2 regions of the Streptomyces tamarix genome follow, and region 2 is predicted to be linked to the other one. Evidence: riboswitches for the same ligand, from Rfam matches in the RefSeq annotation. Region 2 holds a riboswitch; the other holds the start of a gene.
The links. A riboswitch is a leader RNA that binds a small molecule or an ion and turns the genes downstream of it on or off. The one in region 2 is predicted to bind glycine.
Positions count from the first base shown of each region.

Region 1: another riboswitch for glycine. It lies ahead of gcvP (aminomethyl-transferring glycine dehydrogenase); the one in region 2 lies ahead of gcvT (glycine cleavage system aminomethyltransferase GcvT).

Region 1 is NZ_JAWCTQ010000014.1:129,094-136,880, forward strand. It holds gene RND61_RS13890 (CPBP family intramembrane glutamic endopeptidase) at 1-388, opposite strand, end outside; gene RND61_RS13895 (glutamate-cysteine ligase family protein) at 481-2,001, opposite strand; gene RND61_RS13900 (hypothetical protein) at 2,487-3,080, shown strand; gene RND61_RS13905 (DUF5999 family protein) at 3,393-3,599, shown strand; gene gcvP (aminomethyl-transferring glycine dehydrogenase) at 3,721-6,606, opposite strand; glycine riboswitch at 6,789-6,887, opposite strand; gene RND61_RS13915 (PRC-barrel domain-containing protein) at 7,031-7,366, shown strand; gene RND61_RS13920 (DNA polymerase IV) at 7,294-7,787, opposite strand, start outside.
Region 2 is NZ_JAWCTQ010000001.1:72,232-80,018, forward strand. It holds gene RND61_RS00315 (enhanced serine sensitivity protein SseB C-terminal domain-containing protein) at 32-850, opposite strand; gene RND61_RS00320 (enhanced serine sensitivity protein SseB) at 904-1,683, opposite strand; gene RND61_RS00325 (AAA family ATPase) at 1,768-2,421, opposite strand; glycine riboswitch at 2,570-2,667, shown strand; gene gcvT (glycine cleavage system aminomethyltransferase GcvT) at 2,828-3,943, shown strand; gene gcvH (glycine cleavage system protein GcvH) at 4,040-4,414, shown strand; gene glyA (serine hydroxymethyltransferase) at 4,449-5,708, shown strand; gene RND61_RS00345 (L-serine ammonia-lyase) at 5,881-7,248, shown strand; gene RND61_RS00350 (EF-hand domain-containing protein) at 7,378-7,593, opposite strand; gene RND61_RS00355 (GNAT family N-acetyltransferase) at 7,686-7,787, shown strand, end outside.

The DNA.
Region 1 (7,787 bases), on a different contig from region 2:
CGATCGCCGCCGCGACGAGCGCCCCGCGCCCGAGGTCGGGCCAGGGCCTGCGGCGGTCGAAGCCGATCGCGCGCAGCCCGGCGCCCTCGCGCAGCAGCAGGTGCGCGACGAGGACGACCGGCACGAGCGCGGTGGTGAGGGAGAACAGCTGCCAGGCCAGGTCGAGCCACGGCCGGCCCGGCGCGTACGAGCCGTTGAGCGTGGCCGCCTGGTCCTTCAGACCGCCCGGTCTCGTGAGCGAGCCGACGAAGCTGATCAGTGAGGAGACCGCGCTCGCGCCGAGCGACAGGGCCAGCACGATCAGCGTCTCGGACCGCAGGGTCCTGCGCGGCTCGCCCGCCGACGGCGTCACGACCGCACCGGCCGTCCGTCCCGCACCTGTCCGCACGCGCGCCTCCCTCCGTGGATCTCGCGCCGTCCAGCTTGCCCGACGGCCGCGCGGGGCGCGCGAACGGGTCCCCGTGGAGGCCCCGCGCGCCCTCAGCGGGTGCGCTGCGGGTACGGCCCCGGCAGGGGCACGGGCCAGGTGTGGACCGGCTGGCCGATCAGCGCCAGCTCGCGGTAGCGGCGCGCGGTGGCGGCCAGCGCCGCCTCCCGGTCGAGGCCGGCCTCCTGGGCCCGGTGAAACGTTTCCACCTGCCACGAGGCACCGTTGAAGCGCCGACGGCAACGCTCCTCGATGATGCCGAGGCAGCGGTCGCGGTCGGCGGGCTCGATGCCCCACGCGTCCAGCCCGGCCGCGGCGAGCGGCAGCAGCTCGTCCCGTACGAGCTTCACCGCGGGTACGGCGGTCACGCCGCCGCGCCCGGGACGGGGCCAGCGCAGTTCGGCGTCGATGCCGTACCGGCAGGCGGCGTCGAAGTTGTCGGACGCGTCCGCGAAGGACATCCGCTTCCACACCGGCCGGGGGTCCTCGGCGAGGGCGCGCACGAGACCGTAGTAGAAGGCGGCGTTGGCGACGACGTCGTCGACGGTGGGCCCGGCGGGCAGGACGCGGTTCTCGACGCGCAGGTGCGGGACGCCGTCCACCACGCCGTACACGGGCCGGTTCCAGCGGTACACGGTGCCGTTGTGCAGGACGAGTTCCCGCAGGGACGGCACGCCGCCGCCGTCGAGGACGCGCAGCGGCTCCTCGTCGTCGCAGAGCGGCAGCAGCGCGGGGAAGTAGCGGAGGTTCTCCTCGAACAGCTCGTACGCGGAGTCCACCCACCGCTCGCCGAACCAGGTGCGCGGGCGCACCCCTTGGGCCTGGAGCTCGGGCGGGCGGGTGTCCGTGGCCTGCTGGAACAGCGGCGGCCGGGTCTCGCGCCACAGCTCGCGGCCGAAGAGGAACGGCGAGTTGGCGCCGGTCGCGATCTGCACGGCGGCGACCGCCTGGGCGGCGTTCCACACGTCGGCGAAGCGCCCCGGGGTGACCTGGAGGTGGAGCTGTACGGAGGTGCAGGCGGCCTCCGGGGTGATGGAGGCGGCCGTGCAGCCGAGCCGCTCCACGCCGTCGATCTCCAGCGCGAAGTCCTCGCCGCGGGCGGCGACGATCTGGTCGTTGAGCAGCATGTAGCGGTCGACGTCCGAGATGTTGACGAGGTCCACGTCGTGGCGGGTGAGCGTGGGCAGGATGCCGACCATCACGACGCCGGCGCCCAGCTCCTCCGCCTTGCGGTGGGCGTATCCGAGGCCCGTGCGCAGTTCCTCGGCGAGCTGGGAGAAAACGTGCCCGGCGAGCCGGTGGGGGGCGACGTTCACTTCCAGATTGAACATTCCGAGTTCGGTCTGGAAATCCCGACTGGCGATGCGCTCCAGCACCTGCGCGTTCATCATCCGGGGGAGCCCGTCGGAACCCACGAGATTCAGCTCGATCTCCAGCCCCATCAGATTCCTGGGGCGGTCGAACCGCTTCTCCGCCAACAGCCTCTCCAGCGCCTCCAGGCAGTCCCGGAGTTTCCTGCGGTACCTCTGCCGATCGGCCAGGTCGAACCCGGCTGCCACGACCTTCTCCCCCATCGAAGCGTCCCTCCTCGAGTGGCGGCACGCGGCCTCGCCGCTCGGTCAGGGACGATGATGCCCCGCCCGGCCGATCCGTAACGCCCCCGCGGCGAGGGCTTTGCCACTAGGCTGGCACGAACGGCCTCCCGGCACATTCCGGAGGCATGGCGCGGCTAGCAGATCTCACCGGGCGACGTGATGGAAAAAGCCGACGAGATTCAGCCGTCCACGCGGTGGACGACATTGCAGGCAGCAGCTTCGGACCCCTGGATATTTCAGCGGAAATTGCCACGTATACAAGGCGCGTTGCGACCTTGACGGGGTTATCGGGAGCGGTTAGCGGAAACATGGCGTGAACATTTGTCGTATAAACTCCGCCCACGAGGCTGAGACTCCGGCGCCCGGCATGGCGCCCCGGCGCCCCATGGCCCCGTCGCTGACAGCGCCGTCCGCACCCACGCACGCTCCACCCCTCCTGTCTCTTGAGTGAGAGGCGACCCACCATGCCGCTCCACGTCTCCCAGGTACCCACGCCTGCCCTGCACAGCGTCCTCGCGGCCCTCGGCTCCCCCGCCCTGCGCGAGGCCAGCACTCCCGCACTGCGCTCCGCACAGGGACCGCTCAGTGCGGAACTGCCGCTCCCCGTTCACGTCCTCGGCGTCACCGCGGCGGCGGGCGGGCCGGCGGGCGCACCCGCCACCCGGCTCGCGGGGTGGCGGTTCCTGATCCGCGGCGGGGAGGTGACCCTGGCGGCCGCGGACACCCTGCGCACGGCGGGCGGCTGGACCTTCTCGCACTTCTTCGAAGGCCCCTACCTCACCTCCACGGAACGGGCGCTGCGTCAGGCCGAGTTGTCCGGGGCTCCCTGGCAGCCGCGCCTGCTGTCGGTGCCCGAGCTGTACATGCTGACGCTGTGGCTGCACGGCGACCCGGACGCCGACCCCGCCGACGGCGCGCCCGACCCGGCTGACGTGTTGATCCCGCTGGCCCCCGCGCCGCCCGGGATCGCCGCACACCGCCCGCACCGCGTCGCGGACCTGCTGCCGCGGCTCGCCGTACGTCTCGCGCCGCCGCCGCTGCTCGGCTCGTCGGCCTGACGCGACGTCACACACCGCACGGCCCGGTGCTCCGCGCCCGAGGGGGCGCGGAGCACCGTCGCGCACGCCCCCTGACCCGACCGGACTAGTCCGCTGCGGCCCTCAGAACCACCCGAAGGGACAGGGGGGTTGCGCCGAACCATCCGCACGGGTGATACGTCCTTCACCAGTAGGAAGCGCTGCCGTGAAATCCCTGCGGAAACGGAGCCGTGGGGCAACACTGGAAACGGACCGACCGGAAGACGGGGGGCGGCCATGAACACCGCATCGAGCCGCAGAGCAGACTCCACACCGCAGCGAAAGAACCCAGCCATGTGCCAGCACCAGCCACCCTGCCCGACCGCAGACTCCGCCGACCGGGAGGCCGCCCGCATCGTGGCGCACCACCCGGAGCAGGGCTGGAGCCTGCTGTGCAACGGCGTCCTGCTCTTCGAGGACACGGGTGAGCTGCTGCCCAACGGGCAGATCATCGCACCGCACCGGCCCCTGACCGCGGCGCGGATCGCGAGAGCCGCCTAGCCAGGACGACCGCGTCCGTACGGCTGTACGTCCGTACGGAGCACGGTACGCCGGCGTGGGGCCGGTGCGGAGGCGATCGCCTCCGCACCGGCCCCGACGCCTACCGCGTCCGCCGCCCGCCTCAGGCGTCGTACTCGTCGAGCGGCGGGCAGGAGCAGACCAGGTTGCGGTCGCCGAAGGCGCCGTCGATCCGGCGCACCGGCGGCCAGTACTTGTCCGCGGCCGAGACGCCGGCCGGGAAGACGGCCTCCTCGCGGCTGTAGGCGTGGTCCCACTCGCCGCCGAGCGCGGCCGCCGTGTGCGGGGCGTTGCGCAGCGGGTTGTCGTCGGCCGGCCAGACACCCGACGCGACCTTCTCGATCTCGCCGCGGATCGCGATCATCGTGTCGCAGAACCGGTCGAGCTCCGCCAGGTCCTCGCTCTCGGTCGGCTCGATCATCAGCGTGCCGGCGACCGGGAAGGACATGGTCGGCGCGTGGAATCCGTAGTCGATCAGGCGCTTGGCGATGTCGTCGACGCTGACGCCGGTCTCCTTCGACAGCGGCCGCAGGTCGATGATGCACTCGTGCGCGACCAGGCCGCCCGGGCCGGTGTACAGGACCGGGAAGTGCGGCTCCAGGCGCTTGGCGATGTAGTTCGCCGCGAGGACGGCGACCTGCGTGGCGCGCTTGAGGCCCTCGCCGCCCATGAGCCGTACGTACGCCCAGGAGATCGGCAGGATGCCGGCCGAGCCCCACGGCGCCGCCGAGATCGGGCCGACGCCGGTCTCCGGGCCGGCGGCCGGCTGGAGCGGGTGGTTGGGCAGGTACGGGGCGAGGTGGGAGCGGACCGCGACCGGGCCGACACCGGGGCCGCCGCCGCCGTGCGGGATGCAGAACGTCTTGTGCAGGTTCAGGTGCGACACGTCGCCGCCGAACTCGCCGGGCTTCGCCAGGCCGACGAGCGCGTTGAGGTTGGCACCGTCGACGTACACCTGGCCGCCGGCCTCGTGGACCTGGGCGCAGATGTCGGCGACGTGCTCCTCGAAGACGCCGTGCGTCGACGGGTACGTGATCATCAGCACGGCGAGCTCGTCGCGGTACTGCTCGATCTTGGCGCGCAGGTCCGCGACGTCGATCTCGCCGTCGTCGGCGGTCTTGACGACGACGACCCTCATGCCGGCCATGACGGCGGACGCGGCGTTGGTGCCGTGCGCGGAGGACGGGATGAGGCAGACCGTGCGCTGCGCGTCGCCGTTGGCGCGGTGGTAGGCGCGGACGGCGAGGAGGCCCGCGAGCTCGCCCTGCGAACCGGCGTTGGGCTGGATCGACACCTTGTCGTAGCCGGTGACCTCGGCGAGGCGGTCCTCCAGCTCGTGGATGAGGCTGAGGTAGCCCTCGGCCTGCTCCGCCGGGGCGAAGGGGTGCATCTGGCCGAACTCGGGCCAGGTGACCGGCTCCATCTCGGTGGTCGCGTTCAGCTTCATCGTGCAGGAGCCGAGCGGGATCATGCCGCGGTCCAGCGCGTAGTCGCGGTCGGCGAGCCTGCGCAGGTAGCGCAGCATCGCGGTCTCGGAGCGGTGCGCGTGGAAGACCGGGTGGGTGAGGTACGCGTCGGTGCGCAGCAGCGCCTCGGGCAGCGCGTCGGCGGTCTCGGCGTCCAGGGCCTCGATGTCGCCGCTCACGCCGAAGGCGGCCCACACGGTGGAGATCCGATCGCGGCCGGTGGTCTCGTCGCAGGCGACCGAGACGTGGTCGGCGTCGACGAGGCGGATGTTGACGCCGCCCTCGCGGGCCGCGGCGACGACCTCGGCGGCCTTGCCGGGCACGCGCGCGGTGACGGTGTCGAAGAAGCCGCCGTGGACCACCTCGACGCCGCCGGCGCGCAGGCCGGCCGCGAGGATCGCCGCGTACCGGTGGGTGCGCCGGGCGATCTCCTTCAGGCCGTCGGGGCCGTGGTAGACCGCGTACATGCCGGCCATGACGGCGAGGAGCACCTGGGCGGTGCAGATGTTGCTGGTGGCCTTCTCGCGGCGGATGTGCTGCTCGCGGGTCTGGAGCGCGAGGCGGTACGCCCTGTTCCCGTCGGCGTCGACGGAGACGCCGACGAGGCGGCCGGGCAGGCTGCGGGCGAACGTGTCGCGGACGGCCATGTAGCCGGCGTGCGGTCCGCCGAAGCCCATCGGGACGCCGAACCGCTGGGTGGTGCCGACGGCGATGTCCGCGCCCAGCTCACCGGGCGAGGCCAGCAGGGTCAGCGCCAGCAGGTCGGCGGCGACGGTGACGACGGCGCCCAGCTCGTGGGCGGCGTCGATCAGTGGCTTGATGTCGCGGACGGCACCGGAGGCTCCCGGGTACTGGATCAGGACGCCGAAGACGCCGCGCTCGGCCGCCTCGGCGGGGATGCCGTCGCTCAGGTCGGCGACGACGACCTCGACGCCGGTCGGCTCGGCGCGGGTCTCGATGACGGCGATCGTCTGCGGCAGGGCGTCGGCGTCGACCAGGAAGACGCCGTTCTTGACCTTGCCGACGCGCCGGGCCAGGGACATGGCCTCCGCGGCGGCGGTGCCCTCGTCGAGGAGGGACGCGCCGGAGGTGGGCAGACCGGTCAGGTCGGCGACCATGGTCTGGAAGTTGAGCAACGCCTCCAGGCGGCCCTGCGAGATCTCCGGCTGGTACGGCGTGTACGCCGTGTACCAGGCCGGGTTCTCCATGACGTTGCGGAGGATGACCGGCGGCGTGAACGTGCCGTAGTAGCCGAGGCCGATCATCGGGGCCAGGACCTGGTTGCGGTCCGCCAGGGAACGCAGTTCGGCGAGGACCTCGGCCTCGGTGCGGGCCTCGGGCAGACCGAGCGCCTCGGCGCTCTTGATCGCGTCCGGCACCGCGGCCGCCGTGAGCTCGTCGAGCGAGCCGTAGCCGACCTGCGCGAGCATCTTGGCGCGCGCCCCGGAGTCGGGGCCGATGTGGCGCTGCTCGAAGGGGGTGCCCCGCTCAAGCTGGGAGAGCGGAATGCGGTTGGCGGTCATGTACGGGGGCCTCCTGGTCATAGCGACCTGCGAGGGGCACCTCGGCGCGGGTGCCCGGACGGCCTCCCCCTCTGTCATCTCAACCTGAGAGCTTCGCCGCGCACCCCGGCGAGGGGTGGCACGGCTTTCACCGTCGGTGAGGGCGGGTGCCGTCCGACGCCCGCCCTGCTTTCCAGAGTGACCTCGTCCGTGCGGTACAGGGGCCTGAGAGATTCCGGGGAGGATTTGCTCCTTCGGCGCCTCCGGACGGTTTCTCCGGAGGACTCTCCCGCACGGGGTCAGCAGCCATGACCAGCCTACCAGCGAGGTTCCAGGCCGATCCCTCGAGTGGCCGAGGTCACCGTTGTGCCCTTTCGTAGGGGTGACGGACCCGTTGCGACCGGCTGGAGGAACTGTGCAAACCGACATCGACCCGCGCGGCCTGATGGGGCGCAAGGTGTTCGACCGCGACGGCCGCAAGGTCGGCACGGTGGACGAGGTGTACCTGGACGACGCGACGGGCGTCCCCGAATGGGCGGCCGTACGGAGGGGCCTCTTCGGGCGCGACGCGTTCGTCCCGCTGGAGCCGAGCGAGCTGGCCGACGACGGCCTGCACGTCCCGTACGAGAAGGCCCTCATCAAGGACGCCCCGGGCTTCGGGGTGGGCCGGCACCTCTCGCCGGAGCAGGAGCTGCAGCTGTACCGGCACTACGGCCTGGCCCTGCCGGCCGCGCCGTCCCCGGGCAGGCACTCCGGCACGCCGGCGGACGGGGGCGGCTGACCGCCGCCCGACACCAGCGGCAGCGGATCGCCCGGCTCCAGCTCCGGGTCGTCCGTCCGGAACGTCCGCACCCTGCCGGGCGCCGACCCCGGCTCCTCGAACCGCACGGTGACCCGGCCGAGCCCGCTGCCCTGCACCCACCCGGGCCCGTACGCGGTGTGCCGCACATCCGCCCCGGCGAGCCACCGCCGCTCCCCCGGCACCGGCTCCCCGCCGTCGACGGCACCCCCACCCGGCCCGGCGTCCGGCGGCGGCTCCTCCGGCCCGGCCGCGGCCTCCCCCGCGGACAGCGGCGGCACCCCGTCGGAGGCGCCGGGCACGGCCGGGGGCCCGTCGACCGCCGCCTGGGCGAACAGGTCCTCCTGCGTGAAGTCGGCCAGCCCGCTGACCCCGACGCCGAGCAGCCGCACCCCTCCCGTCG
Region 2 (7,787 bases):
GGGAGTTCGGCGGGAGCCGCCGGACGGCAGCTCAGCCCTGCTGCGGGTAGCCGTAGGCGGCGGTCCCGCGCCGCGGCGGGGGGAGGTGGGCCTCGCGGTCGTAGAAGGGGCGGGCGTTGGCGCGCAGCCACATCGCGACCGGGTCGTACCCGTCGGACATGGCGACCGTCGACACGGGCAGCCCGTCCGGGACGGCCGCGACGGACTGCTGCATCATCGCGCGGACCGCGTCGACGGACGCCTGGCCCGTGTCGTAGAGGTCGAGGCCGATGGCGAGGTACGGCGTGCCGAGGGCCGGCTGCACCCAGGCGCGGCGCAGGGAGCGGACGGCGGGGGTGCGGTGGGCGTTCTGGGTGAGCAGGGCGTAGAACTGCGGCAGCTCGATGGCGGGCTCGGAGAGCCGGAGCGGGCCGGCGGGCATGCGGTCCAGGCCGGTGGCGATCCGGCGCAGGTCGGGCCAGGGGATGCCGACGCCGCCGCCGGGGGCGTGCGGGTTGAGCCAGATGCCCCACCGGTCGGGGTAGAGGGCGCGGGCCACGTCGCGGACGGCGACGACCTCGTGGGCGCGGTTCCAGCCGGAGGCGGCGAGCTCCTGGGCGGAGGTGACGCACGGGGCGTAGCCGAGGCCGTCGACCTCCATGTTCCCGTACTGGGCGTCGGGGGAGCCGGCCTGGCCGTGCCAGAGCAGCATCCACACCTGGCTCCCGGCGAGGGCGTGGAGCAGCGCCTCGTAGGCGTCGTAGCGCCCGGGGGAGACCTGCCGCAGCATGTGCTCGACCTCTCCCCGAGGTCCCGGCTGCGCTCCACCAGGGGACGCCCCACTGCCCGCCGCGGTGCCTGACGCGCTCACCTGATCCCGCCCCTCGTTCGCAGACTTCCGGTCCAGCTTAAGGGCGCGCCCGGTCAGGAGCCGTGTTCGCGGCGGTAGAAGGGGCGCACCTTCTCGAGCATCCAGTCGCCGACGGGGTCCCGGGCGACGTCGAGGAGGACCAGGTTGACCGGCCACGGCACGGGGACGGCGCCCAGGGCCCGGCCGAGGGCGTCCATGGGGGCGGCGCGGTCGGCGTCCTCCCAGGAGGAGAGCTGGACGCCGACGAAGAGGGTGGGCGGCTCGCCCTCGATGCTGGCCAGGGCGCGCCGGGCGGTGAGGACCACCCCGGTCGCCCCGAACTCGGCGCTCGCGGCGGAGAGGAAGTCGACGGGGTCGTCCTGCCAGTCCGGCTCGAACAGCCGGACGCGGGCGCCGGAGGCCGGCCCTTCGAGGGGGCCGCGACCGGTGCGGCACAGCTCGGCGACGGCGGGCGGCGGGAGGGGCGCGCCGACGGTGCCGCCGGGGTTGAGGGCGAGGCCGAGCTGCGGCGGCAGGCCGCGGGCGAACTCGACGGCGGGGGCGACGGCGTACGCCATGTGGCCGCCGGCGCAGGCGCGGAACTGGCTCTCGGAGGTGAACACCGGGACGTACGGCAGGCCGTCGAGCTCCAGCGTGGGCAGGTCGAGGCCGGGGGCGCCGGGGCCGGCGCCGTCCGGGGAGCCGCCCCTGGGCAGGGGCACCCAGACGAGGCTGCGGCCGAGGACCTCGACGATGCGGGCGCCGGAGGCGCCCTGGCCGAGGGAGGCGGACAGGACCTCCTCCAGTTCGTTGGAGGGCCATGCGGTGTCGACTGCGGCGGGTGCGGTGTCCACGGTGTCCCCTGCGTCCTTCCCCGGTTCTTCCGGTGCGTGCCGCAGCACCCTAGCGCGGGCGGGGGACGGGCCGGCGCCGGCGGATCAGAGGAAGCGGATGCGGGCCAGGGCCGTGGCCGCCGCGCGGTCGAGGAGGACGGCGGAGCCGCAGCCGCCGGGCAGGACGCCCCGCTCGGCGTCGCGGACGAGCCGGCCGACGGCTCTGCGGTGCCGGGCGAAGGCGTACGCGGAGACGCCCCTCCCCCGCTCCCGCTGGCCCTCGCGGGCGGTGTCGGGGTCGACGTCGAGGAGCAGCAGGTGCAGCGTGCCGCCCCGGCGGCGGGCCTCGCGGGCGAGCCAGCGGCGCACCCAGGACTGCGTGCCGCAGTCGTGGACGACGACGCCGTGGCCGGAGCGCAACCGGGCCCGCAGGCCGGCGTAGTGGGCGGCGCGGACGAGGGGCCGGTAGAGGGCGTACGGCAGGAGGCGCGGCACGCGGCCCTCCCAGCGCTCGCGGGTGTCCTGGGAGTCGACGGCGCGGCCGGGGGCGATCCGCCGGATGAGAGTGGACTTGCCGCTGCCGGGCAGACCGGAGACGACGACCACGTCGGCCTCGGCGAAGGCCAGCTCGCGCGGGACCCGCCCGCCGCGGGCGCGGAGGTCGCGCAGGACCGGGAGCGCGGCCGTGCGGGCGGGCAGCGCCGGCGGCGCCGGCACCCCCGCGGTCGTGGCGTACGCGCCGGACCGCTGCGACATCATGGCCCCTCCCGAGCTCGGCTCCCCCCAGCCTGCCCAAGAAGTGTAAAGAAACAGTAATGGGACACAAGCGATTTGCCGACAAGCCGAGGTTTTCCTCTCCGGGCCCCCGTGCAATGATGTGCGCGCCGACAACCGCATACAGGCCGCTCGAATCCGTGCGGGAGAGTCCCGGGCCGGCGACGGCCCGGGCGCCGAAGGAGCAAGTCCCTCCCTTGAATCTCTCAGGCCCCGCACCGCACGGATGAGGCAGATCTGAAAAGCGAGCCGCTCCCCGCACCGCCGGGGCGGGCTCCACCCAAGGTGCAAGCCGCGCCCCCGGAAGGGGTCACGGCGAACCTCTCAGGTTCCGATGACAGATGGGGAGGACCGTCCTCGCCACCCATGCCCCGGACCTGGGAGCCCTTCCATGAGCACTTCCCCCCGCCGCACGGCCCTCGACGCGCTGCATCGCGCGCTGGGCGCCACCATGACCGACTTCGCCGGCTGGGACATGCCGCTGCGGTACGGCAGCGAGCGCGACGAGCACACCGCCGTCCGCACCCGGGCCGGTCTGTTCGACCTCTCCCACATGGGTGAGATCACCGTCACCGGCGCGCAGGCGGCGGACCTCCTCGACTACGCCCTGGTCGGCGACATCGGCGGTGTCGGCGTGGGCCGCGCCCGCTACACGATGATCTGCCGGGAGGACGGCGGCATCCTCGACGACCTGATCGTGTACCGGCTCCAGGAGCACACGTACATGGTCGTCGCCAACGCCTCCAACGCCCAGGTGGTGCTGGACGCGCTGACCGGGCGCGCGGCCGGCTTCGACGCCGAGGTCCGCGACGACCGCGACGCGTACGCGCTGATCGCCGTCCAGGGCCCGGAGTCCCCCGGCGTCCTGAAGTCGCTCACCGACGCGGACCTGGACGGCCTGAAGTACTACGCGGGCCTGCCCGGCACGGTCGCCGGCGTCCCGGCGCTGATCGCCCGGACCGGCTACACCGGCGAGGACGGCTTCGAGCTGTTCGTGGCGCCCGAGCACGCCGAGGGGCTGTGGAAGGCGCTGACCGGGGCGGGCGAGGGCGTCGGGCTGATCCCGTGCGGCCTGTCCTGCCGGGACACGCTGCGCCTGGAGGCGGGCATGCCGCTGTACGGGCACGAGCTGACGACCGGGCTGACCCCCTTCGACGCGGGTCTGGGCCGGGTCGTGAAGTTCGAGAAGGCCGGCGACTTCGTGGGCCGCGCCGCGCTGGAGGAGGCCGCCGCGCGCGCCGCGACCGCGCCGCCGCGCAAGCTGGTCGGCCTGGTCGCCGAGGGGCGCCGCGTGCCGCGCGCCGGGATGGCCGTGGTCGCCGACGGCCGGGTGGTCGGCGAGGTCACCTCGGGCGCCCCGTCGCCGACCCTGGGCAAGCCGATCGCCATGGCGTACGTAAACGCGGAGCACGCCGCGCCGGGCACGCCCGGCGTGGGCGTCGACATCCGCGGCACCCACGAGCCGTACGAAGTCGTGGCGCTGCCGTTCTACAAGCGTCGGAAGTGACACGCTCGCGAGCGGTCCGCCCGCGGCGCCGGACGTGATCCCGCACACCCCTCCCCCGTTCACCACCACGCACGCCCGTACAGGAGAATTCAGACCATGAGCAACCCCCAGCAGCTGCGCTACAGCAAGGAGCACGAGTGGCTGTCGCCCGCCGAGGACGGCGTCGCGACGGTCGGCATCACGGAGCACGCGGCGAACGCCCTGGGCGACGTCGTGTACGTCCAGCTTCCGGAGGTCGGCGCCACCGTCACCGCGGGCGAGACCTGCGGCGAGCTGGAGTCCACCAAGTCCGTCAGCGACCTGTACTCGCCGGTCACCGGCGAGGTCGTCGAGGCGAACCAGGCGGTCGTGGACGACCCCTCCCTGGTGAACAGCGCGCCGTTCGAGGACGGCTGGCTGTTCAAGGTGCGCGTCGCCCAGGAGCCGGAGGACCTGCTCTCCGCCGACGAGTACACCGAGTTCGCCGGCTGACCAGCCCGACACCCACACCCGTAGGGACCGCGTGATGTCGCTTCTGAACACCCCCCTCCACGAGCTGGACCCGGACGTCGCCGCCGCCGTCGACGCCGAGCTCCGCCGCCAGCAGAACACCCTGGAGATGATCGCCTCGGAGAACTTCGCTCCGGTCGCGGTCATGGAGGCCCAGGGCTCCGTCCTCACCAACAAGTACGCCGAGGGCTACCCCGGCCGCCGGTACTACGGCGGCTGCGAGCACGTCGACGTGGTCGAGCAGATCGCCATCGACCGCATCAAGGCGCTGTTCGGTGCCGAGCACGCCAACGTGCAGCCGCACTCCGGCGCGCAGGCCAACGCCGCGGCGATGTTCGCCCTGCTGCAGCCGGGTGACACGATCATGGGTCTGAACCTCGCCCACGGCGGGCACCTGACCCACGGCATGAAGATCAACTTCTCCGGCAAGCTCTACAACGTCGTCGCGTACCACGTCGACGACGCGACGGGCCAGGTCGACATGGCCGAGGTCGAGCGCCTCGCCAAGGAGTCCAAGCCGAAGCTGATCGTCGCCGGCTGGTCCGCGTACCCGCGCCAGCTCGACTTCGCGGCGTTCCGCCGGATCGCCGACGAGGTCGGCGCCTACCTGATGGTCGACATGGCCCACTTCGCGGGCCTCGTCGCGGCCGGGCTCCACCCGAACCCGGTGCCGCACGCCCACGTGGTCACCACGACCACCCACAAGACGCTGGGCGGCCCGCGCGGCGGCGTCATCCTGTCGACCGCCGAGCTCGCCAAGAAGATCAACTCCGCGGTCTTCCCCGGTCAGCAGGGCGGCCCGCTGGAGCACGTCATCGCGGCGAAGGCGGTCTCCTTCAAGGTCGCGGCCAGCGAGGAGTTCAAGGAGCGCCAGCAGCGCACCCTGGAGGGCGCGAAGATCCTCGCGGAGCGCCTGGTCCGCGCCGACGTCGCCGAGGCGGGCGTCTCCGTCCTGTCCGGCGGCACGGACGTGCACCTCGTCCTGGTCGACCTGCGCAACAGCGAGCTCGACGGCCAGCAGGCCGAGGACCGCCTCCACGGGATCGGCATCACGGTCAACCGGAACGCCATCCCGAACGACCCGCGGCCCCCGATGGTCACCTCGGGCCTGCGCATCGGCACCCCGGCGCTGGCCACGCGGGGCTTCGGGACCGAGGACTTCACCGAGGTCGCCGACATCATCGCCGAGGCGCTGAAGCCGTCGTACGACGCGGAGGCGCTGAAGGCCCGGGTCACGGCCCTCGCGGCCAAGCACCCGCTTTACCCCGGCCTGTAGGCATACCCGGCGCCCTGTCGGCGTTAGGTACGTTACAGACCACATTGCGGGGCACCGCGCACACTGGAGACGAGTGGGTGCGGTGCCCCGTCCCATGTCCACCGCACCACCCCAGCCCCTCCCTGCACCACCCACCGGCAGACAGCGGCGTCTACCACCAAGGAGTCCTCCCGTGGCCATCTCGGTCTTCGACCTGTTCTCGATCGGCATCGGGCCGTCCAGCTCCCACACGGTCGGCCCCATGCGGGCGGCCCGGATGTTCGCGCGCCGCCTGAAGAACGAGGGGCTGCTCGCCTCCACGGCCTCGGTGCGGTGCGAGCTGTACGGCTCGCTGGGCGCGACCGGCCACGGCCACGGCACGCCCAAGGCCGTCCTGCTGGGCCTGGAGGGGGACTCGCCCCGCACGGTCGACGTGGAGACCGCCGACGACCGGGTCGAGCGGATCAAGGCGAGCGGGCGGATCGACCTGCTCGGCACCCACGGGATCGGCTTCGACTTCGACGAGGACCTGGTCCTGCACCGCCGCAAGGCGCTCCCCTACCACGCCAACGGCATGACCCTGTGGGCGTACGACGCCGAGGGCGCGACGCTGCTGGAGAAGACGTACTACTCGGTGGGCGGCGGGTTCGTCGTCGACGAGGACGCGGTCGGCGCGGACCGGATCAAGCTCGACGACACGGTCCTGAAGTACCCGTTCCGCACGGGCGACGAGCTGCTGCGCCTCACCCGCGAGACCGGCCTGTCGATCTCCGCGCTGATGCTGGAGAACGAGAAGGCGTGGCGCACGGAGGAGGAGATCCGCGCCGGGCTGCTGGAGATCTGGCGGGTCATGCGGGAGTGCGTCGACCGCGGCATGTCCCGCGAGGGCATCCTGCCGGGCGGCCTGAAGGTCCGCCGCCGCGCCGCGACCACGGCCCGCAAGCTGCGCTCCGAGGGCGACCCGCAGGCCCTCGCCATGGAGTGGATCACCCTGTACGCGATGGCGGTCAACGAGGAGAACGCCGCCGGCGGCCGGGTCGTCACCGCCCCGACGAACGGCGCGGCGGGCATCATCCCGGCGGTGCTGCACTACTACGTGAACTTCGTGCCGGGCGCCGACGAGGACGGCGTCGTGCGGTTCCTCCTCGCGGCGGGCGCGGTCGGCATGCTGTTCAAGGAGAACGCGTCGATCTCCGGCGCCGAGGTCGGCTGCCAGGGCGAGGTCGGTTCGGCCTGCTCGATGGCGGCGGGCGCGCTCGCCGAGGTCCTGGGCGGCTCCCCCGAGCAGGTGGAGAACGCCGCCGAGATCGGCATGGAGCACAACCTGGGCCTGACCTGCGACCCGGTCGGCGGGCTCGTGCAGATCCCGTGCATCGAGCGCAACGGCATGGCCGCCGTGAAGGCCGTGACGGCGGCGCGGATGGCGATGCGCGGCGACGGCAGCCACAAGGTCTCCCTCGACAAGGTCATCAAGACGATGAAGGAGACCGGCGCGGACATGTCGGTCAAGTACAAGGAGACCGCGCGCGGCGGGCTCGCGGTGAACATCATCGAGTGCTGAGCACCCGCACCGGCACGCGCCGGGGGCGCTGCGAGGGCGCACGGGGGATCGGGTTCCTTCGAGGACACGCCGAGGGGGCGTCACCGCCGCGGGTCGCGGGTGACGCCCCCTCGGGCGTGTGCGGGCGGCTCAGGCCCTGTTGAGGTGCGCCCAGAACTCGTCCCAGCTCAGCAGGCCGTCGGCGTTGCCGTCCTGGGCGTTGATGACCGCCTGGGCGACCGGCTCGGTGACGTGGAAGTCCCCCAGCTGCGCCATGACGCTCTTGTACTCCGCGGCCGTGATGAACCCGTCGCCGTTCACGTCGTAACGGTCGAAAGCCTTGCGCGCAGACTCGATGTCCGCCATCGCTCCACCCCTTCGTCTCTCTGTACTACGGCCGCAAGGGTATCGGCAGGGGTGATCGCCGGACGCGGTGGGCCATGGGTGACGATGGGGGCATGAGCGGCGAGGTGGCACGGATCCTGGAGGCTGCGGCGCACGGCGGGTTCCCGCCGCCGGACGGTTCGACGGTGATCGTCCCGCAGCCGAGCCGGCGCGAC